Linked DNA regions of Haloterrigena salifodinae. Each later gene encodes a partner of the first gene's protein in a complex. Links are inferred from orthologs where the notes say so. Each region holds a gene or a part of one and is shown on either strand. Other genes may lie near its edges.

Evidence for each region.
Region 2: EH209_RS13690 (region 1) and rpl7ae share a complex: the UniProt entries of both Methanocaldococcus jannaschii proteins name them as parts of the 50S ribosomal subunit. The link is inferred for Haloterrigena salifodinae from one-to-one orthologs.

What each region holds. Positions count from the first base shown.
Region 1 is NZ_RQWN01000002.1:1,034,611-1,037,670, forward strand. Bases 60-2,800 are described here. They hold EH209_RS13690 (50S ribosomal protein L37ae), read left to right. Parts: upstream 60-1,168; coding sequence 1,169-1,432; downstream 1,433-2,800. Other genes in these bases: EH209_RS13680 (DUF2103 domain-containing protein), read left to right, coding at 60-665; EH209_RS13685 (hypothetical protein), read left to right, coding at 856-1,059; EH209_RS13695 (DNA-directed RNA polymerase subunit P), read left to right, coding at 1,448-1,582; EH209_RS13700 (KEOPS complex subunit Pcc1), read left to right, coding at 1,589-1,852; EH209_RS13705 (DUF2243 domain-containing protein), read left to right, coding at 1,929-2,429. In the rest of the region: more of EH209_RS13680, read left to right, coding at 1-59; more of EH209_RS13710, read right to left, coding at 2,801-3,060. UniProt on the Methanocaldococcus jannaschii protein: Binds to the 23S rRNA.
Region 2 is NZ_RQWN01000001.1:650,042-653,281, forward strand. The notes cover bases 118-3,038. They hold rpl7ae (50S ribosomal protein L7Ae), read right to left. Parts: upstream 1,799-3,038; coding sequence 1,436-1,798; downstream 118-1,435. Other genes in these bases: EH209_RS03305 (DUF7344 domain-containing protein), read right to left, coding at 118-147; ndk (nucleoside-diphosphate kinase), read right to left, coding at 367-831; EH209_RS03315 (50S ribosomal protein L24e), read right to left, coding at 831-1,196; EH209_RS03320 (30S ribosomal protein S28e), read right to left, coding at 1,200-1,424; EH209_RS03330 (putative zinc-binding protein), read right to left, coding at 2,040-2,426. Outside these bases: more of EH209_RS03305, read right to left, coding at 1-117; EH209_RS03340 (VOC family protein), read left to right, coding at 3,160-3,240. UniProt on the Methanocaldococcus jannaschii protein: Multifunctional RNA-binding protein that recognizes the K-turn motif in ribosomal RNA, the RNA component of RNase P, box H/ACA, box C/D and box C'/D' sRNAs.

The DNA.
Region 1 (3,060 bases):
GCGAACGCGCGACACTGACGATGCTCGCGGCCGACGGTGACGGCGGTGACGGCGACGACGGACCGGCGAGACGGGACGACGATCCGATTCTGGGCGAGACGACGATCACTACAATGCCCGAAGACGGCGAGAACGAGGTCGTCGAACTCCGGAACTTCGCGGGGTTGATCGGTGACGAAATCCGCCGGAAACGACCCGAAGAGGTCTACGCCGGCGGCGATCGGGCGGTGATCCAGGCCGTTCGCGAGGACATCCACCACCAGTTCTACCGCGTCGAGGACGAGGATCCCGTCGACGCCGTCCTCGAGCGACGGGGCAACCGCGCGCTGGACGTCGTCCAGACGCCGCCCGCCGAAAAGATCGGCGGCAGCCACTCGACGCTGATCGGCGGCCGGACGGGGATGCGGGCGATCCGAACCGTCGCCGGCCACCCCCACGTCAAGAAGGTCATTCCGGGTCCGATCGACGCCGGCGGGAAGGGCTCCCAATCGGGGCTTCGCGCAAAAGTTACCCGCGCCGACGACGGCGGCAACGTTCGCATGCTCCTGCGAGACGGCTCGAGCGTCCAGGAGAACCGGGTCGTCACGACCGCGCGCGATCGGGAGATGGGCGAGCGGATCCGCGAGGACCTCAACGAAGTGCTGACGGACGCCGAGTTCCAGTAGCTCGCGCCCTCGTCCGCTGCGAGCGTCCGGTATCGCCGTCGCCGTTATCGTAGTAGAGGGCTGTCGGCGGTGACGGCCGCGCCTGCGCTTGACATCTCCCGCGTAAATATTGTCACTACCTGATGGAAGAGACAGTCTCTGCTGGTTCTCGGGTCCTTATCCGACCGGGTGTAATTAGATATAATTAGCCATGTTCGAGCGTCCCGACGCCGTGCTGGCTGCGATTCCGCTGCTCGCGCTGAGTGGGCTCGCCCTCCGATCAGCCATCGCGCTGACGGGCATCGGGACGGGACTGCTGGCCGCTCCCCTCGCCCCCGTCGGCTACCTCGCCGCGCTGTCGTTCGTCTTCCGGGAACTGCTCGCCGGGCCGGTCGCCGAGAAGGCGACGGAGTGACCGCGGGCGGGGCGGACCGATCGCCGCCGGCGTGCTCGTCTCACGCGGCGCGTCGAAGCCGGCCGAACTCAACAGGTTTAAGAATCCGCTGCCGATAGCTAGCCCTACTATGGCCAAGAAAGGAACTGTCGGTAGCGCGGGCCGATTCGGTGCACGCTACGGTCGCGTCGCCCGACGTCGCGTCAGCGAGATCGAAGACGATATGCAGAGCGCCGAGGTCGACGGCGACGACGTCACCCGCGTCGGCACCGGCATCTGGAAGAACGAGGAGACCGGCGAGGTCTTCACCGGCGGCGCCTACCGTCCGGAGACCCCCGCCGGCCGCACCGTCAAGCGCTCGATTCGCGCAGCGCTCGCCGAGGACGACGAGTAACCCTCTCGAGCCAGTATGAGTTACAAGTGCTCCCGCTGTAAACGTGACGTCCAGCTCGACGAGTACGGTGGCGTCCGCTGTCCCTACTGTGGCCACCGCGTGCTCCTGAAAGAACGCAGCCGGGACGTCAAGGAAGTCGGCGTCCAGTAACCGCGCGTGCCTTCTCACGACGCGACTCTCGAGTTCGACTACGAGACGCCGTCTCGCGCACGGCTCGTCGCCGAGAGCGTCGCCCGCGAGGTCGGCGAGATCGACGACGACCGTTCGCAGACGACCATCGACCGCGACGGCTCGACCGTCCGCATCGATATCGACGCCGCAGACGTGATCGCCCTGCGGGCGGCGCTGAACACCTGGTTTACGCTGGTCGACGTCGCCGAACACGCGGCCGAGGCCGGCACGGCGGCCCTCGAGCCGTAAGCGCCGCGACCGGCGCCGCTATCGACGATGCAGGTGCTGGTTTTCGATTTTTGCCTGTCGGCGCCGACGCATCGGTATGGCGACGGCTGACAGCCTGCGGCGGCGATTCCTGCTCGCGGGGGGAACGATCGGCTTCGGATTCGGCGCCGTCGTCGACACCGTGATCTTCCACCTCACGTTACAGACCCACCACCTGCTGTCGGGTTACTACGATCCCTACAGTCTCGACGGCTACCGGACGAACGTGATGTTCGACGGCCTGTTTCTGATCGCCACGCTCGCCATCACGTGCGTCGGCTTCGGACTGCTCTGGCGCGTGGTCAACGGCACGGACCGACGCTTCTCGACGACATATCTGCTCGGCTCGGTCCTCGTCGGTGCGGGCGTGTTCAACGTCTACGACGGGGTCGTCGACCACTACGTGCTCGACCTGCACAACGTCGTCCATGGGACCGAAGCGTGGAACCCCCACTGGGTCGTCGTCAGCGTCATCCTGCTCGCGCTCGGGCTGGGTCTCCTGCGAGTGGCCGACGGCCCCGTCCGGCCGAGAAACACCGACGCGCGCCACCTCGAGTGAGAAATCACGGCGCGTCGACCCCGCTTAGGCGTCCAGCGCCATCGTCACCGAATCGCCCTCGAGAAACGCGGTTTCGTACCCCTCGTGGCGCGCTACCTGCGGCGGCGTCTCGAGGTCGATCGCGAGCCCGTCGCCGCCGTCGAGGAGGGACGGATCGACGGCCGTCCGGTAGCAGTGACCGAGCATGGCGTCGATCGTCTCCTCGAGGTGTGCGCTCGCGACTCGGTCGCCGCCTCGGGAGACCGCCGCTGAGAGCGAGGCGAAGGGGAGTGGATACGCGTTGTGGGCCGTTCGCGCCGTCACCGCGAGCGCCGGCCGGTCGGTTCGGGCTCGATCCGCGTCGAGGAGCGTCGCGGCGTACTCGACGTCGCCACTCGTCGCGCGGCCGAGTATTGCTGCTGATTCCCGATCGCGCTTGTCACTGTTCTCCGCGCCGACGGCGTGATCCATCGGCTCGAGCGCGTCGGCCTCGCCGCGGCCCTCGTCCTCGTCGATCAACCGGCGCTCGATATCGTCGATCGCGTCGGTCTCGAATGCGAAGTCGATCTCGACGCTCGTCTCGGCCCCGAGGCCGTCGGCGACGCCGCCGATCGTGTCCGTGGTCGTCGCCCCGATTCGGATCGTCGCCGTA
Region 2 (3,240 bases), on another replicon or contig:
GTCCATCGTCGCGACGCCGTCGGGCTGGTCGTAGAGATGGTACAACGTGTATCGGCGACGACGGTTCGAAAGTAGTTCAAAGATGAGATCCAGCGACGGCGTCACCTGAGCCATGAGCTCCGTCGACTCTCCCTCTGTTTCACGCATCCACGAACCACCTACCGTGTGTTACCATTCGAAACCACCACCAGCCTCTACTGCAGCCGTCACATTAGATGTTACGTCTACCTAGAAAAATACATGTACTCGGGCCTGAGTCATATCGGCGGTAAAACGGCGATACAGGGGCGCTCGAGCGAGTTCAGCCGAAGCTCGAAATGAGAAACTCTCGATGAAAACGACGAACGGACGATCGCGGTGATCGCGTTACTCGTAGAGCCACTCGGCGTCGTGCTGATCGTAGTCGATCAGCTCGTCGTCGTCGAAGTGGATCGCGATCTCGCGTTCGTTGGCGCCCTCGTCCTCGTGGTCGGCAGCGTGGACGACGTTCCGACCGAGATCGAGCGCGTAGTCGCCCCGGATCGTTCCGGGTTCGGCCTCGAGGGGGTCGGTCTCACCGATCATCTGGCGGACCTGACGCGTCGCGTCCTGGCCCTCCCAGACCATCGGGACGACCGGTCCCGAGGTGATGAAGTCCACGAGGTCGTCGTAGAACGGTTTGTCCTCGTGTTCACCGTAGTGTTCTTCGGCCCGTTCGCGGGGCATGTTCTCGACCTTGATCCCGACGAGCTTGAGCCCGCGGTCCTCGAGTCGGGAGACGACTTCGCCCACGAGCCCACGCGCGAAGGCGTCGGGCTTGACCATCACGAAGGTTCGCTCGCGGTCACTCATTAGGCCTCACTCTCCTCGGCCTCGGCTTCCTCGGTCTCGTCGACCGCTTCGTCGCCGGCGGACACGTCGTCTTCATCTTCGTCGACGGCGTCCGCTTCGGTCTCGAGATCCTCGTCTTCGCCGGCTTCGACCTGCTCGGTCTGGTCGGCGTCCTCGTCGGCGACCGTCTCGGCCTGGGTGGGGCCCTTGCCGCGGCGGCCTTCCTCGGTCCACTCGAGATCGCGAGGTTCGCGACCGAGCTTGTAGTTCTTCTCGGCCTTCGAGTCGACGAAGTGGAGCACGCTGCCGTCGTTCTTGACGTACATGATGCCCGTGCCGGGCTCGATCTCTTCGCCCGTGTAGTCGCACGTTCGTTTCTCGACCATTGGTTATTGTCCTCCGATGGAGTCCGCCTCGCGGGCGGTCTCGCGAAGTTGGAGTACGTCCCCTTCGCGGACCGGCCCGAGGCAGTTCCGGGTGATGATACGTCCCTGGTTCTCGCCCTCCTGAATACGGCATTTGACCTGCATGGCCTCGCCGTGCATGCCGGTCTTGCCGACGATCTCGATGACCTCGGCGGGCGTGGATCCAGTTTCTTCCTCTTCAGCACTCATCTCTGATCACCTCAGTCGAGGTCCTCGACCTTGTCGGCGATATCTTCGACGTCGTCGGAGGCCTCGCCGGCGTCGACGATCGCTGCGGCGGCCGAGCCGACCTCGAGGCCGGCTGCGTGGCCGACGTCGTCCTGAGTCTCGACGAAGACGACGGGGATGCCCTTCTCCTCGGCGAGGTCGGGCAGGTGCATGACGATCTCTTCGGGGGAGACGTCCTCGGCGACGTAGACGAGCTCGGCGTTGCCGCGCTCGATCGCCTTCGTGGTTTCGTTCGTTCCTTTCTTTACGCGTCCGGTGTCTCGTGCGACCTCGAGGGCCTCGAGGGCGTCCTCTGCGAGGTCGGCTGGGATGTCGGTGTTGACGTAGACTGACATTGGTTGTTCACCTCTCCTACACGTGGGCTCGCGCTCCCCTGCCATTCGGGGCACTGGGCACCCCTGGCCGAAGTAGCTTCGGCGGAAGTCCTGTGAGGCTAGGAGCATCATCAACCCCGCGTAGGGTGTACTACGTCTGTAGCGTTGCCCCCCTTAAAAGCGTGTTCAAACGACCGGAGCCGTGCGACGCGTCCGCACAGAGTAATGATAGTGTTTTGACTAGTACGCTACGGGCGGTGTCTCAGGCCGTTCCCGCGAGGGCCTCGATCTCCGAAGCCAGCTTGCGGCGCAATCGCTCGGCCGCCTCGTCGTCGTAGTCGGTGTGGTACTCCTTCGCCACGCCGTGTTCCGCGAGCATGTAGTGGCGGTCGGGCGCGACATCGTGGCGATCGAGACACTGTTTCGTACACTCGAGCGGGCAGCCGTCGATCGCGACGATTGGCCGGCCCGAGGTCGCGGTGTCGACCAGCGGCGCCACGCCGCCGCCGACGCCGGCGATACAGGACATCTCGGCGACGCCGTCCCGGTCGAGGGAGACGGCCAGATCGTTCGCCAGTTGTGCGGCGCTCGAGCACCCCGAACAGGAGTAGACCAGCGGGAGCTCGTCGTATTCGGTCTCGTCGCTCATCTCAGCCGCTCGTTTCCGGCGAGCGCTCGAGAAGGTGGTCCCGCACATGTGCGCCCCGACAGGTTTCTCGCTCGGCGGCGTATCGACTCTCGTGACAGATCTCAGACCGCACCCGGTCCCGGACGCGGTCGACGCCGAGGCCTGGATGCTTCGCGTGACCGGCGCTGTCGACCGATCGCTTCGCCTCTCCGCGGCGGCCCTCGAGTCGTTCCCCCTCGAGACAGTGACCGACGACTTCGCCTGCGCCGAGGGGTGGGTCGCCGACGGGCTCGCGTGGCGCGGGATTCGCGTCGGGGATCTCCTCGAGCGCGCCGGGCCGTCGGCCGAGGCCGAGCACGCCCTCGTCCGCGCGATGGACGACGACTACGCCTGTTCGTTCCCGCTCGAGACCCTCTCGGACGCGCTGCTCGCGGTCGAACTCGACGGGGAGCCACTGCCGGTCGAACACGGCGGGCCGGCCCGACTCGTTCCGACCGACCCCGACCGCGATTGCTGGGAGAGCCTGAAGTGGGTCTCGGAAATTCGCGTCTGCGAAACGCCGTTTCCGGACGCCGACACCGCGAAGGAGACCGCGCTGTCCCGGCTCGAGTAGGACGGCTCGTCCTTCTCGCTCGTCCGATCGCCGGATCGAGGACAGACCGACCGTTCGGACCGCGGCCGATGGTAGCGACAAATATCCTCGACGTGACCTCCATTTACGTGATTATATGCTAACAATACATGCACTGTAGGCATGACTTCGATAGAAAAGATTACTTTCGCTTGTAATTCACCGGATCGACTCGCGACGTTCTGGGAACGGGCGCTCGAGCGC